Regions from separate parts of the Ralstonia insidiosa genome, predicted to be linked through region 1. Evidence: predicted binding sites of a transcription regulator. Region 1 holds the regulator's gene; the other holds the start of a gene.
What was found. The regulator FliA, encoded in region 1, starts transcription of late flagellar genes. The targets are predictions, from matches to a motif close to CTAAAGTTTNNNNNNNNNNNGCCGNTA.

Region 1 (7,883 bases):
CATTGACCGTGGTCGGCTACATGACGCACAACTGCGATGCCTCCACCATCAACCATGCGCTACACAACGGCACGGCAGTGGAGTTCTTGCACGATGCCTCGGGGTCGATCCCGTATCAGAACCAGGCCGGCTTTGCGAGTGCCGAAGAGATCCATCGCGTATTCAGCGTGGTGCTGCAATCGCGCTTTGCAGCGGTGATGTCGACCCAGGATTGGGTGCACAGCGTGAAGACCGGTGCGGTGCCGGTGCGCGACAACATCTACAAGTCCAACCAGCGGGCGCGTGGTCTGCTGAAGGATGAGGTGGCGCAGAAGGCAGCCTGATCGCGCGACGTTGTCGCCAGAATAAACACCTCGCCTTGCGCGGGGTGTTCGCGCTCAGCCGGCCACACCCTCTTCGGCCGGCAGAAACCCCCGAAAAGAGACTTCGACCTGCTCCACCATCGACGCCGAGGTGGCTTCGCGTAGGGCTGCCATCAGCGCCTCGAATGCGCCCTCCACAGACGCGCGGTCGGTGGCCTCGACCAGGCGCTGGCGGATCGGATGCTCGGCCGAGCTGAACGTGCGTGCCGCAATGTCCATGAGGTACATGCGTGCCGCAGCCAGCGAGCGCTTGCGGTTGGGCGCGGCCGGCTTGGGCGGCTCGGGCTGGGGTTCTGCAACCGGAACCAAGGCAGGCTCACCTGCAACATCGGCCGCAATCTGAATGAAACCCGCCTGCAGCAGTTCGAGCACGGCCTGCGCTTGCAGACCCAGTTGGCTCGCACGCACGGCAAGATCCTCGCCCGTGGCCTGGCCGTCCACCATGATGAGCAACGCCCGGCTTGAGCGGCTGAGCGCGCCGTTGCGCGTGGCGATCTCACGGCGCCCCGCGTCTGTCTTTTCGAATCGTGCTGATAGCGCTTGCATGGTTCCCCCCCGTTTTTTTCTCTTCCTCCTCCGAAGATTGGGCACAACCTAAGGCGCTTTATTTGCAGAACCGTGAAACTGCGCAGCGTGCGCGGTGAAATCGTTAAGCAAACGCTTGCGCTCAGATTGGTGTCGCCAAAGCAAAACACCCCGCCTGAAGCGGGGTGTTGCGTGGTTGCGGGTTGCGTTACTCAGTGCGCTGCAGCGGCGCCGCTCATCACCTCATGCGAACCACGGATGCCGTTGAACCACGCGTTGAGCACCACTGCCACCAGCGTGCCCAGGACGATGCCGCTGTGGGTAATCGGGTGCGTCCATTCCGGGAAGTGGTGGAAGAAGGTCGGCGCCAGCGTCGGCACCATGCCAAAGCCCACCGACACGGCGATGATCAGCAGGTTATGGCGCTGGTTCTGGAAATCCACCATGCCCAGCATGCGGATACCGGCCGCGGCCACCATGCCGAACATCACCAGCCCCGCGCCACCCAGCACGTACTGCGGCACGGATGCCACCACGTACGACAGCTTCGGAAACAGCCCCAGCACGATCAGCAGCACACCGCCCGCTGCCGCCACGTAGCGCGAACGCACACCCGTGATCGACACCAGCCCGATGTTCTGCGAGAACGACGTATGCGGGAACGTGTTGAACACGCCGGCCACCACCGTCGCCAGACCGTCGGCGCGCAGGCCGTTGGTCAGCTCGTTGCGCGAGATGGGCTTGCCCACCACGTGCGACAGCGCGAGGAACATGCCGGTCGATTCCACCAGCGTGATCACGATCACGATGCACATCGAGATGATGGCCGACAGTTCGAACTTGGGCATGCCGAAGTGGAACGGCGTCACCAGCGTCATCAGCGGCGCGGCGCTAACATCGGCCAGCGACACCTTGCCGAAAGCGGCGGCCACCAGCGTGCCCGCCACGATGCCCAGCAGCACAGCGATATTGCACAGCAGCGCGTTACCGAACTTGGTCAGCAGCAAGATCGTCACCAGCACCAGCGCAGCGATGGCCAGGCCAAACGGATCGCCAAAGGCCGGGTTCGGCACCATGTGCTTCACACCGTCCACCACCTGCGGAATCATCTGCTGGCCACCGGCGGCCCAGTTGATGCCCACGCTCAGCAGCGAAAAACCGATCAGCATGATGACCGTGCCCGTCACCACACGCGGGAACAGGCCCAGCAGCCGACCCATCAGCGGGGCAATGGCAATGCCGAACACACCCGAGACGATGGATGCCCCAAAGATGCCGGGCAGCCCCATGCCGGGTTCCACGCCGATGGCGATCATCGGTGCCACGGCGGCAAACGTCACCCCCATCATCACCGGCAGCCGAATCCCGAAGATCAGGAAGCCGAGCGACTGGATGAGCGTGCCGATACCGGCCGCAAACAGGTCGCAATTGACGAGATACGAAAGATCGCTCTTCGACAGGCCAAGCGCATTGCCGACAATCAGCGGCACCGCAATCGCACCGGCATACATCACCAGCAGGTGCTGCAAGCCGAGTGCAAACAGGCGCGGCAGCGGCAGGCGTTCGTTAACAGGATCGACGCAGGTCGAGGACGACGGCGAGGGAAGGCCGGGGGATTGGCGCATTGTCTTGTCTCCTGGGGCCACTCCCGTGTACGTGCCGGGAGCGTGCCTGGTGTGCATCGAGCGGACCGGGCACGGGCCCCGTCTGCCGACATTTGCGCGACGTGATGTCGCACATTTGCCGGCATCTTGGAGCGCGCTCCGGCTTATGTCAACAATTGCTATCGTTTTTTGTGTACATATTTTGCGTTCCGAAATGCGAGTGCGCTTCGAACATCGCCACACCTTGGTAAGTCACGCCGGAGTCGAATCGCTGGCGGTACAGGATGGCGCATCGCAGCATGCCGTTGTCGGCCACCACGGGCGTGAGATCGTAGGTGCCGCGCCCAAACGGGCTACCACCGTGGCAGGTGGTGCCAATATCGGGCTGGTAGTGCCGGATCAGCAGCGTCGCGCGCAGCCCGCTGGCTTGCACTTCCAGGCTGCCGATCAGACGCAGGGTGCCGCCCTGCCAAACCATGTCCAACGTGCCGCTCACGCAGCCTACGGGCCCGCATCCGCCAACCACGGTGGGCGTTGTAAACACGCCGCGACACCCGAGCGCCGTCTGCTGGCGCAGGGTCAGGTCGGCCTGATCGATCACGGCGTAGTGATAGTCCCCGGCGTTGCCGCCCACCGCTAACGTTTGCGCGCCCATGCGCACGGTGCCGCGCGTCCAGCGCCCGTGCATGTAACCGCGGTGGTGATGGAGATCCGCCAGCTCGGCGGTGTCGCCAATCAGCTGGTAGTCGTTGATGCCGATGATGGCACCCGAAGGCAGTTGCGCCAGCCGAGCAGCGCTGCCGCTGACCTGCCGCGCCCCGTTGCCCAGCATGAAGCGGGGCGGCGCACTACGATGGGCAGGCAATGACTCTGTGGCAAACGTGACAACCCGGGCGTCGGGCAGAAGAACAGCCTGCCCGCTCGCCGCCGGTTTCTGACAACCTGTCAAATTGTTGGCGGTCCCCTTTTTTTATGCGCATCGTGCGCATCCGTAACATCGGTTTGCCCAGCCAAGCGATGAGATGAATCCATTGTGGTCCTTGAGGAAGGTTGAACTGCCGCGACTCCGTAGCGGAATGTGCTGCGCAGCGCGCCTCAGCGAGGCGGATTCAGCCTAGGCAGTGGCTCACCCAAAGTTCAAGAAGCAACACAACTTCATATTCCTTGATATTCAAACGGGCTCCCTCAACTGCGGGACTCGTCCATCCCCAGCGATGCCATGAAGAACCCTCACTATGATCCGGCCAAGCCTCACCACACGCCGGATGGCTTCCGCAACCGCTACCCGCATCCGCGCCCCGGCGGGGATTTCTGGAAATGGCAACGCGAGCGCCGCAAGTCAGGGCTCCCCAAACCGCCCACACTGGACCTCGCCTGCATTGCCCCCAACCTGAGCGCGGTACACCAGCCGCCTGACGTGCCGCAGCTCACCTGGATCGGCCATGAAACACTGCTGCTGCAGATTGATGGGCTCAACGTGCTGACAGACCCGGTGTTCTCCAAGCGCGCTTCGCCGCTGCCGTTTGCCGGCCCGCGCCGCCACCAGCCGCCGGGGCTGTCGCTCAAGCAGTTGCCGCATATCGACCTGGTGCTGATCTCGCACAACCACTACGACCATCTGGACCGTGCCAGCGTGCGTGCGCTGATGCATCAGCCGGGCGGCGCACCGATGTTTTTCGTGCCGCTGGGTATCGACCACTGGTTTGCGCGCAACGTGCGCGGCACGCGCCTATCAGGTGACAAGCCCAACGTGCGCGCCTTCGACTGGGACGATGAAGCACACTTCGGCCCCTTCACCGCGCATTTCTGCGCCGTACAGCATTGGTCCGCACGCGGCCTGTACGACCGCAACCAGACGCTGTGGGGCAGTTGGGCACTGCTGCATCCGCGCCTGCGCTTCTGGTTCTCGGGTGATCTGGGGTATTCGCAAGACACGCGCGACATCGGCACGCGCTTCGGCCACTTTGATGTGGCCGCGATTGCCGTGGGCGCGTACGAGCCACGCTGGTTCATGAAGGCCCAGCACATCGACCCGACCGAGGCGGTGCAGGTCATGCAGGACATCGGTGCGCGGCAGGCGGTGGGCATCCACTGGGGCACGTTCGCGCTGACGGACGAACCGCTGGACCAGCCCATCGCCGATCTGGCCAACGCATTGAAGGTTGCCGACGTGCCCGCAGAACGCTTCGCCCTCTTCAAGCATGGCGAGACGCGCGTATGGGATGCAGCGGCCCAACGCCTTGTCACCGCATTACCCAAAGAAAACGCGCGGCCGCGAGATGACTCGCTGGCCGCGCAATAAGACTTTGGCAGGGAAAGCTCGGAACTACGCCGGCATCAGGTCGGCGTCGGCAGCCATGCGCGATCACGCAGACGAGCGCGGATGCGTGCGATGGCCTGGCTGTGGATCTGGCACACGCGCGATTCCGACACGCCCATCACGGCGCCGATCTCACGCAGGTTCAGATCCTGTTCGTAGTACAGGCTCATCATGAGCTTCTCGCGCTCGGGCAACCCCTCGATGGCGGCCACCACCGATTCGCGCAAGTCGTGGTCCAGCAACTGGTCCAGCGGCGTCAAATCGTTCTCGGCAGCGCGGTTCTCGATGAAGGCGTCGGCGTCTTCGCGGTCGAAATCTTCGTAGTACAGCAGCTGGCTGCCCTGCAGGTCGACCAGTTGCTTCTGGTAGTCGGCCAGCGACATGTTCAGCGCAGCGGCAATTTCCGTTTCCGTGGGCGCACGGCCCTTTTGCTGCTGCAGCTTCTGGATCGCCTGCTCGATCGTGCGGGCGCTGCGGCGCAGGCCGCGCGGCAGCCAATCGGAGCCACGCAGCTCGTCCAGGATTGCGCCGCGAATACGCTGGGCCGCGTAGAACTCGAACTGCACGCCCTGCGTTTCTTCATAGCGCGACAGCGCATCGAGCAAACCCATCATGCCGGCCTGGATCAGATCGTCGAGTTCGACGCTGGCCGGCAGCTTCACCATCATCTGGTTGGCAATGCGGCGTACCAGCGGTGCATACGTCGCCATCTCGTCGGACTTGGTCTTGCGACCGGTTGCGGTGTACATATCCATGCCTGCCTTTGGCGCTTCGTTCATGGTGCGCCTCAATAAACCATCTCGGCCGCGCGCGCGGTCGCGCGGGGCGTCAGGATCGACGTTGTTTGTGCCGCCTCATGGGCCGCCGCATCCGGCGCAGCCTGAGTCGGTTCTTGCGCCGATACCGTCACCCGCGACGCCGCCGTGCTACCAGCGACATCAGCGGCCTGGGCCTCGGCGCTGGCCCAGCTCAGCATCTCTTCGGCAAGCTGGCGGAAGGCCATGGCCGAAGGCGATGCGGGAAACGCGCTCGCCACGGGCTTGCCGAGCGAGAGCGCCAGTTCTACGTGCCGGTCTTCCGGCAGATAACCGGCAAAGTCGATCCGGGTGTTCAGATACTGCCCCACCGTGTTGGCCAGGTTGCCGAACACGCGCACGGCGGAGTCCACCGAATGCGCACCGCACACCACGGTGCGGATGCCGGCGCCGCTACCTTGCAGCACAGCGGTTTTCTTGAGCAGCGTGTACGCGCTCTTGATGCCTTCCGGACCGTCGGTGAAGGTCAGCAGCACGTCATCGCAAGCCTCGGCCACGGTGGCGAGCGCGCGGGTACCGAAATGCGCGGCCACCAGCGTCACGTCCGCCTTGTCGTCGTACTGTTCGAGCATGCCCGCCACAGCCAGCATGGTCTGCGCGCTCACCACGGCGGCGTCGCGGCCCATGGCGGACAGCGCAATGCGCAGGTTGTCGACAAAGTCATCCACCTGCTCTTGCTCGCCGATCACCAGCACGCGGCGGCTGGCTGCCTGACCGAGCATGCGGCGCAGCCCGGCGGCTTGATCCTTGGCGAAAGGTGTGGTCATGCTCGCCCCCTTGTTCAGGCGAAATCGAAAGCGGCCAGGCCCGGTTCGCGGCTGCGTGCGGCGCCTTGCGCCACCAGCAGCGATTCATCTGAATCCAGCGCGAACGACGATTGCTCGGCACTTGCACGGAAGCTGCGGTGGATCAGCAGCTTCTTGTTCGGTACTGCAATGTCCTCCGGCACACGCTGGCCGTACGACACGTAGTGCAGCGGCAGGCGGCGGCGGATCATCACGTCCATGGCGTGGCCCACCGATGCAGCCTCGTCGATCTTGGTCAGAATGCAGCCGGCCAGGTTGGCATCGCGGTAGGCGCTCACCACTTCGTCGAGCGTCTTGCCGTTGCTTGCAGCGTTCAGCAGCAGCAGGCGTTTGATCGACGGGCCCACAGCGTGCAGCATCGCCATCTGTTCAGACACCGCGCGATCGCGCTGGCTCATGCCGATGGTGTCGATCAGCACGACGTGTTTCTCACGCAGATCATTGAGCGCCAGGCTCAGGTCTTGCGCGTCTTTCACGGCATGCACCGAGACGCCCAGGATCTTGCCGTAGATGCGCAGCTGTTCGTGGCCACCGATCCGGTAGCTGTCGGTCGACAGCAGTGCCACGCGCGAGGCACCGTGGCGCAGCACGAAGCGCGCAGCCAGCTTGGCGGTGGTGGTGGTCTTGCCCACACCCGTCGGGCCCATCAGGGCAAACACGCCGCCCTGGTCGAGCAGGCTGTTTTCATCCGACACGGTGGTCAGGTTCTTTTCAATGGCGCGTTGCACGAAGTCCAGCGCACCCTCATACGTGTCGTGCTGCGGCATGTTCTCGAGCACGTAGCGCGTGAGCTGCGCCGAGAAACCCGCGTTCAGCATGGTCTGGAACAGGCGCGTGCGCACCGGATCGCCCAGCTTCACGCCCAGCGAGGCCAGGCTCGACATGGCGTCGGTCAACGTGCTCTTGAGCGTTTCGATCTCGCCCACCATGCGGCGGGTCATGGCGTCGGTTTCCGCCTTGATGTCGGCCTTGATGGCCGAGCGCTGCAGGCTCACGTCTTCGCGCGGGGCGTCCGGTTTGGCCATCGAATCCTCCATGCGGACGAAGATGTCGGCCGGGTTGACGCTCTCAACTTGCGGTTGCGGGCGGCCAATCTGCTGCTCGGCAGCGCGCGTAGCGCGTGCCTGGGCTTCCACGCGCTCGGCAAACGAGCGCAGCGTGGTCGGCTGGTCATCCTGCTCACGCTGCGATTCACGGCGAGCGGCCGTGCGCTTGATCGGCTCGACGGGTTCGTCTTCCGGCACCACGGTGCGGCGGGCGATGAACTGGGCCGTGCTGGCCAGCGTCTGGGCGGCATCTTCATTGGCGCGATCCAGCGACAGGCCTGCCAGCATGCGGGTGGAGGCCACCAGCGGGTCCACACCCAGCAGCGTTTCCGATGCGCCGAGCTCCACGTCGTCATCCACGCGGGCTTGCAGCTTGCGGCCGGCGGCCGGCTCAGCCAGCGCGTC
Region 2 (7,883 bases), on a different contig from region 1:
GCGCTTGCGAGGGGGCATCATCGGGCGTGTGCTCGGCGATCAGGAACAACGGGCCTTCGAGCGCTTCCAATTCGACCAGCGCGCGGCGGCGCTGCGCAATCCATTCCGATTCGGGGCGCACCCAGGTCGGTTCATACCGCAGCAGCGCGACGTTTGCTTCCAGCGCGCCTTGTTGCGCCATGGCCTGTGCAGCCAGCATGCGCCTTGGTGCAGTGCGTGCGGTGCGCAGGACGGTCTCCCACTGGCGCAGCAGTGCCGCCAATGCAGCATCCACCTGTCCGGCAATGCTCACCGGCCAGACCCGCGTGAACATCAGGTACACGACCACATTGCCCAGCAGGACGCCGATGATGCGGTCCCGCGCGATGGTCAGGTCAAATGCCGGCGCCGCGCCCTGCAGCACGCACAACAGAAAGGCAAAAGCGATCTGGAAGCCCGCATACGCAATACGCGGCGAGCCCTGCGCGACCCACGCCGCCAGCCATATGCCGACAAAGATCAGCGCCATCAGCTCGGTGACGGACGTCATGGCCGGCAGCACCCACACGATCGTCGCAATCCCCAACGCCGCCCCCACCAGACAGCCGGCGATGCGCAGTGTCAGCTTCTCAACCGTCTCCGCTGCGCTGCTCAGCGACACCACGTAGCACGTGATGAAGCAGGTGTGGATGCCGGACCAGTCGAGCTGCATGTACAGCAGGTAGCAGAACATCGCTGCGGCGGTGGTCTTCAGGGCGTAGCGCAGGTGGGCCGGGTTGGTGCGTGCGTCTGGCAGGAGGAAGCCACCACGCGCTTTGGGCGGTGCCGGTTCTGCGGCGGGCTCGTTGTCCACGACTGCAAAGTGGACGATGGCGGATTGCAATTCCGTCGCCACCGCACTTGCCAGCGGCGGCAGCGCAACGCCAGCGGGCAGCCTCAGCTCGATATCGACCGGATAGCCGCCCTGCTCCAGCATGTGCGCCATGGCGTGCAGTGTTTCGATGATCGGCGTGGCAACTGATTCAGGCAAGCGTGCCTGCGGTTCGCTGGCTGCCAGGTCCACCGCCATCAAAATGGCCGTGGTGGATGCCACCGCCTGCTGCAGCGCCGCCAAGTCGGTCGCCGAGGTCGACCCCTCTACCTTCGACAGACGTAACCACGTGGCAATTTGCTGGCTGCCTTCGCGCAGGCACGCGGTGAGCTCGGCAGGATCGGTGCCCGCCTCGCCCAGCTGTTGCGCTGCCAGGCGCAAGCGCCGGGCCAACGCCTGGCAAGCCAGCTTGCGTGGTGAGGGCCCCATCAGCAGGTTCACAACAATCACCACCCCAACCGGAATCGCCACCATCAGCCACGCATAGAGCAGCGCCCGCGTTGCCAGTTCACCCACCGGCGCAATCCCAAGTTCGTCCAGCCCGTACCCGACAATCATGGCCAGGATGGCCCCGACCGGGCGGAGCTTGCTGGCCGACGTCAAAAACAGCAAACCGACCGACAGCACGACCATCCACACCACGCGCCACATCGGTTCATCGATACAGAAGATGGCGATGACGATGATCAGCCCGAGCACCACCGTCACCAGCAGCAACATGGCGATCGACAGCACGATGCTCGTCACGCGGTCGGGGCGGATCATGAAGAACACCACGTAGGCCGAGATGGCGGCAAAGGGCGTGCCGTACATGCTCGTGACCAGCGTCGTCAGCGCGCAGATCAGGGCGATGCGGGTGGTGGCTTCCAACCTGCCCGGCGCGGGCGCCAGCAGCCGCAGCACCTCGCCGGGGCGAGGCCACGGCCCGCGTGCGATGTCACCGGCAGGCTGCGCCATGCTTGATCTCGACAATCGCGCTGGCACCTACCCGGACCAGATGGTCGGCCGGTTCCTCCAGGCGGATGCGCACCGGGAAGCGCTGCGCCACCCGCACCCAGTTCACCGACGGCTGGACGATGGGTAGCGTGCGCGGCAGGTTCACCCGATCCGCACCGGAAATGCCGGCACCGATGCCGTCCACCTTGCCGTGGATGGCCTGGCTGCGGTCGATCATGGAATACACCGTGGCGCAGTCGCCCACCTGGATGGCGGAGAGCGTGGTCTCGCGGAAGTTGGCGACGGCAAACCACTCGCCGGAGTGGATGAGCGTGAAGATCGACTGGTTGGGCGCGACCGTCTCGCCTGCCAGCACGGATAGGCCGGTGACCCAGCCATCGTGCGGTGCGCGCACCACGGTGTCTTCCAGCGCGTGCTGGGCGCGGGCCAGCGCAGCTTCGCGGGCGTGCAGCATGGCGATGGCATCGGCCTCGTCGCCAATGGTCTGCGCGCTGGCGCGCTTCTGCTCGTTGGCCTGCTGCAGCGAAATGGCGGCGTCACGCTGCGCCACCTGCGCTTGGTCCAGTTGCTGGGTGGGGACGTATCCCTGGGCGGCCAGCGGGGCCAGCCGATTGACGGTGCGTGAGGCCAGCTCGTAGTTGTAGGCGGCGCGGCTGCTTTGGTCAGACGCAATGCTGGCTTTGGAGCGCTCGCCGATCAGCGACCGACGCCGCGTATCGAGCGAGGCCTGGGCCAGTTCCAGATCGGCTTGGGCCTGTGCAACCGTCAGGCGATACGGTACGGGGTCGATTTCAAACAGCAGGTCGCCCTTCTTGACGTGCTGGTTCTCGGTCACGGCCAGTTTGACGATGCGACCGCCCACCGGCGTGGCAACGTGCACGACATCGGCGTCGATGGTCGCGTCGTCGGTGGAGGGGTAGCGCGAGGTGTGGACGTAGGCATAGACCGCCACTGCCACGCCGATCAGGATGATCGCCAGCGCGATCAGGTAACCGCGCAGTGCGGGTTTGTGCAGGCCGGCCATTTTCATAGGAGATGCCCCGAGCCAGACAGCCAGACGATCACGGCAATCACAACCCCGATCGCCACGCAGACAGAGAGCTGGAGCGGTATCCAGCTTGCCCACCCGGTCATGACCAGAACCCGATGCGCAATCAGCGCCCCCGCGGCGCCAATCAACCCGCTCAACAGCCAGAGCGGAAAATACGCACCAAAGATTGGATACGAAGGCGCGCTATGCGCGCTGCAGCCTTGAAGCGCAAACCCCAGGCCCGCCAGGGCAGGAGCCAGCAAGACGCGCGTCGGAATGGGCAGGTTTCGGCGTGGCATCAATGTCTCGGCGCCGCCCGCCAGCACGGCGCTGACTGGCTCGACGATGGATCAGGGCCGAGTCACTTTATCAGCACACCTTGCGCTTGACCAGTCGTAACAAACCAGGCCGCTGCGCCTGGGGCCGGAAGCCGATTCGCCCTATTTCTGCAGTTGCGCAGTGGTTGGTGCGGCAATGGCATTGGCGACGGGGGTGTCGTCCTTCAGATCGATGCCACTACGGCCAAGCGCTTGGGCCCCTTTGAGCAGAAAGACGAGTTTGTCCGCGGCTTGGTCATAGCCAAGCCCTGCGGGGCGAACGTTCGAGATGCAGTTGCGTTCGGCATCCGTGCGGCCAACGCGTGGCGCATGCGTGAGGTAGATCCCGAGGCTGTCCGGTGAACTCAGCCCAGGGCGTTCGCCGATAAGCATGACCACCTGCCGTGCACCCAGCAGTTCGCCAATCTCATCACCCAGCGCCACGCGGGACTGTTCTGCGATGACGACGGGGCCAATCGACCAGTCTGCTGGCAAGCGCTCGCGCACGCTGCGCAGGAGCAGCACGCCGTGGCTCTGTGCGGCGAGTGCGGAGAGACCATCGGCAATCACGAAAGCGGTATCGAACGGTTTGGCTGGTCGCGCCGCAGCAAGGCTGGCGCGGCTGGCGTCGCTCAGCCGGCGGCCGAGATCGGGCCGGCGCAGATACTGGGCCCGGTCTACGGCTGCGCTATGCACGACCAGGCTGGCGAAGCCCGCTTGTGCAAGCGCAGCTGCCACGGCTGGGCTGTCGAGTGGCTGGTGCACGGCATCGCGGGCTTGCGCGTGTGCCAGGCCAAAGGCGAGCACGGCATCGGTGGTCTGGCTGTTGCCGACCCGGCCCAGCGCGATGCGCGCATCGGTCAACGCACGCAAGTGCGCCCAAGGGTTGAGCTGAACGAGATTTCGCGTCGACATGGCGGCATTTACAGCGTGTGAGCCAGCTGCAGCAGCGGCTGGCGTGCGGTGGCGTCTTGCAGGCGGCCGGCCATGTCGACAATGCCCATGCCTTGCAGCCAGGCCTCGAACTCCGGTGCGGGCCGCAAGCCCAGCGTATCGCGCAGGTAGAGCGCATCATGAAACGACGTGCTCTGGTAGTTCAGCATGATGTCGTCCGCGCCCGGTACGCCCATGATGAAATGAATGCCCGCCACGCCAAACAACGTCAGCAGCGTATCCATGTCGTCCTGGTCGGCTTCAGCGTGGTTGGTGTAGCAGACGTCGCAACCCATCGGCAGCCCCAACAGCTTGCCGCAGAAGTGGTCTTCCAGCCCGGCACGGATGATCTGCTTGCCGTCATATAGATACTCCGGGCCGATGAAGCCCACTACCGTATTGACCAACAGCGGCGAGAACGCCCGCGCCACCGCGTACGCCCGCGCCTCCATGGTCTGCTGGTCGACACCGTGGTGTGCGTTGGCCGACAGCGCGCTGCCCTGCCCGGTTTCGAAGTACATCACGTTGTTGCCGACGGTTCCGCGTGCCAGGCTCTGCGCAGCGTCGTGCGCCTCCGTCAGCAGCGTCAGGTTGATGCCAAACCCCGCGTTGGCCTGCTCGCTGCCTGCAATGGACTGGAACACCAGATCCACCGGTGCCCCCTGCGCGATGGCACGCATCGTATTGGTTACGTGGGTCAGCACACAGGATTGCGTGGGAATGGCATAGCGCCCGCGCAACTCATCGACCAGTTGCAGCAGGGAGATGATGGCCCCCAAGTTGTCGCTGGCTGGGTTGATGCCGATGGTGGCGTCGCCGCAGCCATAGAGCAGCCCATCGATGATCGATGCGGCAATCCCCTTGGGGTCATCCGTCGGGTGATTGGGCTGCAGCCGGACAGATAAGCGACCGGGCAAGCCAATGGTGTTGCGAAAGCGCGTGACCACACGGCACTTGCGGGCCACCGCAATCAGGTCCTGATTGCGCATCAGCTTGCTGACCGCCGCTGCCATCTCCGGCGTAATACCGGGTGCCACCTTTGCCAGGGCCGCACTGTCGGTCTCATGCAGGAGAAGCCAGTTGCGGAATTCCCCCACCGTGAGTGACGCGACGGGTTTGAAAGCCTGGAGGTTGTGGCTGTCCAGAATCAGGCGCGTGACCTCGTCATGCTCATAAGGCACGAGCGCTTCATTCAGGAAAGTCGACAGCGGCACGTCGGCCAGGGCCATGCGCGCGGCCATGCGTTCGGCCTCGCTGGTGGCGGCCAGGCCGGCAAGGTAATCGCCCGAGCGCGCCGGGCTGGCCTTGGCCAGCAGCGTCTTGAGATCGTCGAACACATGGCGCTGTGCGCCGACGGTGTGGGAAAAGTGCATGATGGGATACACGCTTGATCAGTGCAGCGTTGTAACGTCTACCGTCTCACTTTAAGCGCCGGCAGCCCTGATGCCTATTCACACTGCGGGGTTGGTTCGCCTAGTGTTTGGAACGGCCACACTCCCCTCCCGGCCGCCCTCCTCCCCGCATTCTTTCGGTTTCCTGACAAAACCCGCCTAAAAAAGCCTGCCTAGACAGGGTTGGCCCTAAAGAAGTGCGCTTGGCTGCCGTCACATTGTGAAGAAACAACCGTTTGCGCGCGCGCGTTCTCACCCATGGCGACGACCAGCAGCACTTATATCCCACCGATTTCCATCCCTGGCATCGGTACAAGCATCGACGTCAACACCCTGGTCACCAAGCTGATGCAGGCTGAAGGCAAGGGGATGACGGTTCGTCAGAACCAGCAGAAGGTCTTCCAGGCTCAGCTTTCCGCCGTGGGTTCGCTCAAGGGCGCACTGTCGACCTTTCAGACGGCGATGGCCAACCTGACCAACGCCGATACCTTCAGCGGCATGAAGGCCAGCGGGCACGACACGTCGATCCTGAACGTCAACGTTGGCAGCACGGCGCCGTCGGGCACGTACAACGTCAAGGTGACGCAGCTTGCGCAGGCGCAGGTGCTGAGCGCGCAGGGTCAGGCATCCAATAAGGTGCCTGTCGGCAGCGGCACGCCCACCACGATTTCGTTCTCGTTCGGCACGGTATCGGGCGGCACCTTCACCAACGGCAAGTACGCCGGCGCCACGTTCACGCAGAACGGCAATCTGGCGGGCGGCTCCATCAAGATCGATGCGTCCAACAACACGTTGTCGGGCATTCGAGACGCCATCAACTCGGCCAACCTGGGCGTGTCGGCCAGCATCGTCAATGACGGCAGCGGCAATCCGTACCGCCTGGTGCTGACCTCCACCGCCGGCGGCGCCAATTCGGAGATGAAGATTTCGGTGTCGGGCGATTCGACGCTGCAATCGCTGCTGTCACACGATCCGGCCGGCACGCAAAACATGACCGAAGTGGCGACGGGCCAGAACGCCCTGGCCAACGTCAACGGCATCAATGTGCAAAGCCCCACCAACACCCTTACGGATGTGGTGGATGGCACGTCGTTCACACTGTCCAAGACCGGCAGCACAACAGTGACGGTCGGCAACGATGCGGGTCAGGCCAGCCAGTCGGTGCTGAACTTCGTCAAGGCTTACAACGCGCTGCGTATCCAGCTCAACGCGCTGACCAAGTTTGATACCGCCAACGCCGCCAACAACGGCGCGCTGGCGGGGGATGTCAGCACCAAGGCGCTCATCAACCAGTTAACGGACGTGCTGGGCCAGGGGATCGGCAACGGCGCGTTCCAATCGCTGGGCAGCATTGGCGTGACGATGGACAAAGAGGGCACGCTGTCGATCGACGACAGCAAGCTCACCGCGGCCCTCAAAAAATCGCCCGGCCAAGTGGCCGCCCTGTTTGCGGGCACCGGCACGGCAACGGACTCGATGCTCAAGGTCGCGGCGTTCTCCAAGACCACGCAGGCGGGCAACTACGCCATCAACGTCACGCAACTGGCCACGCAGGGTTCGCTCCAGGGCTCGGCGCCGGCCAATACGACCATCCAGAGCGGCGTGAACGACAGCCTGTCGGTCACGCTCAGCGGCATCACCACCAGCATCAAGGTGCCGGCCGGCAGCTATACGCCGCAGAGCCTGGCTGCTCAGGTGCAGAGCCAGATCAACGCATCGCCTGACCTGCAGAGGGCCAAGGTGGATGTGTCGATTGCGGCGGATGCCAACGGCGTGCTGACCTTCACTGACCGGCAATACGGCTCGATTTCAACTGTGTCGGTGTCGGGTAATGGCGCGGCGTCGCTGTTGGGCGGCAGCCCGACTGCAACGGCTGGGCGCGACGTGCAAGGCACCATCAACGGCGTGGCTGCTGCCAGCTCTGGGCAGAACCTGTACGGCGCCAACGGCTCTGCAGCCGACGGCCTGACCGTGCAGGTAGTGGGTGGCGCGTTGGGCGACCGTGGCAGCGTGACGGTCCAGCGTGGTTACGCAGCACAACTGCACACCGTATCGACCAACCTGCTGGCCGACAAAGGCATGGTGCAGAACGCCACCGACGCCATCAACAGCTCGCTGACGTCGCTGTCCAACCAGATGACGCAGATGCAGCGCCAGTTGGACGCCAAGCAGGCGCTCTACTACGCGCAGTTCAACGCGCTGTCGAAAGTCGTTGCCGGCATGACGAACACCAGTAACTACCTGACGCAGCAATTGGCGATACTGCAGAAGCAGCGTACGGGCGGCTGACGCGTCAACTAAGCCGTGCGTTGCGCGGCGCCCGCATGACCGATGCGGGCCAGCACCACTTTCAGCTCCGGCGGTGGCGTGAGTTGGGCCAGCAGCCATTGCACAGCGTCGGCCAG

Region 2: the regulator FliA is predicted to act here: its motif matches at 5,668-5,694, upstream of fliD (flagellar filament capping protein FliD).

The regions. Positions count from the first base shown of each region.
Region 1 is NZ_VZPV01000002.1:218,048-225,930, forward strand. Features, by position in the region: gene F7R11_RS17730 (cysteine hydrolase family protein) at 1-323, shown strand, start outside; gene F7R11_RS17735 (hypothetical protein) at 378-908, opposite strand; gene F7R11_RS17740 (nucleobase:cation symporter-2 family protein) at 1,100-2,512, opposite strand; gene F7R11_RS17745 (hypothetical protein) at 2,661-3,323, opposite strand; gene F7R11_RS17750 (MBL fold metallo-hydrolase) at 3,711-4,793, shown strand; gene F7R11_RS17755 (RNA polymerase sigma factor FliA) at 4,829-5,590, opposite strand; gene F7R11_RS17760 (MinD/ParA family ATP-binding protein) at 5,599-6,393, opposite strand; gene flhF (flagellar biosynthesis GTPase FlhF) at 6,408-7,883, opposite strand, start outside.
Region 2 is NZ_VZPV01000003.1:400,224-408,106, reverse strand. Features, by position in the region: gene F7R11_RS23975 (FUSC family protein) at 1-1,807, opposite strand, end outside; gene mdtN (multidrug transporter subunit MdtN) at 1,788-2,837, opposite strand; gene F7R11_RS23965 (YtcA family lipoprotein) at 2,834-3,136, opposite strand; gene eutC (ethanolamine ammonia-lyase subunit EutC) at 3,278-4,069, opposite strand; gene F7R11_RS23955 (ethanolamine ammonia-lyase subunit EutB) at 4,078-5,460, opposite strand; gene fliD (flagellar filament capping protein FliD) at 5,737-7,767, shown strand; gene F7R11_RS23945 (TetR/AcrR family transcriptional regulator) at 7,776-7,883, opposite strand, start outside.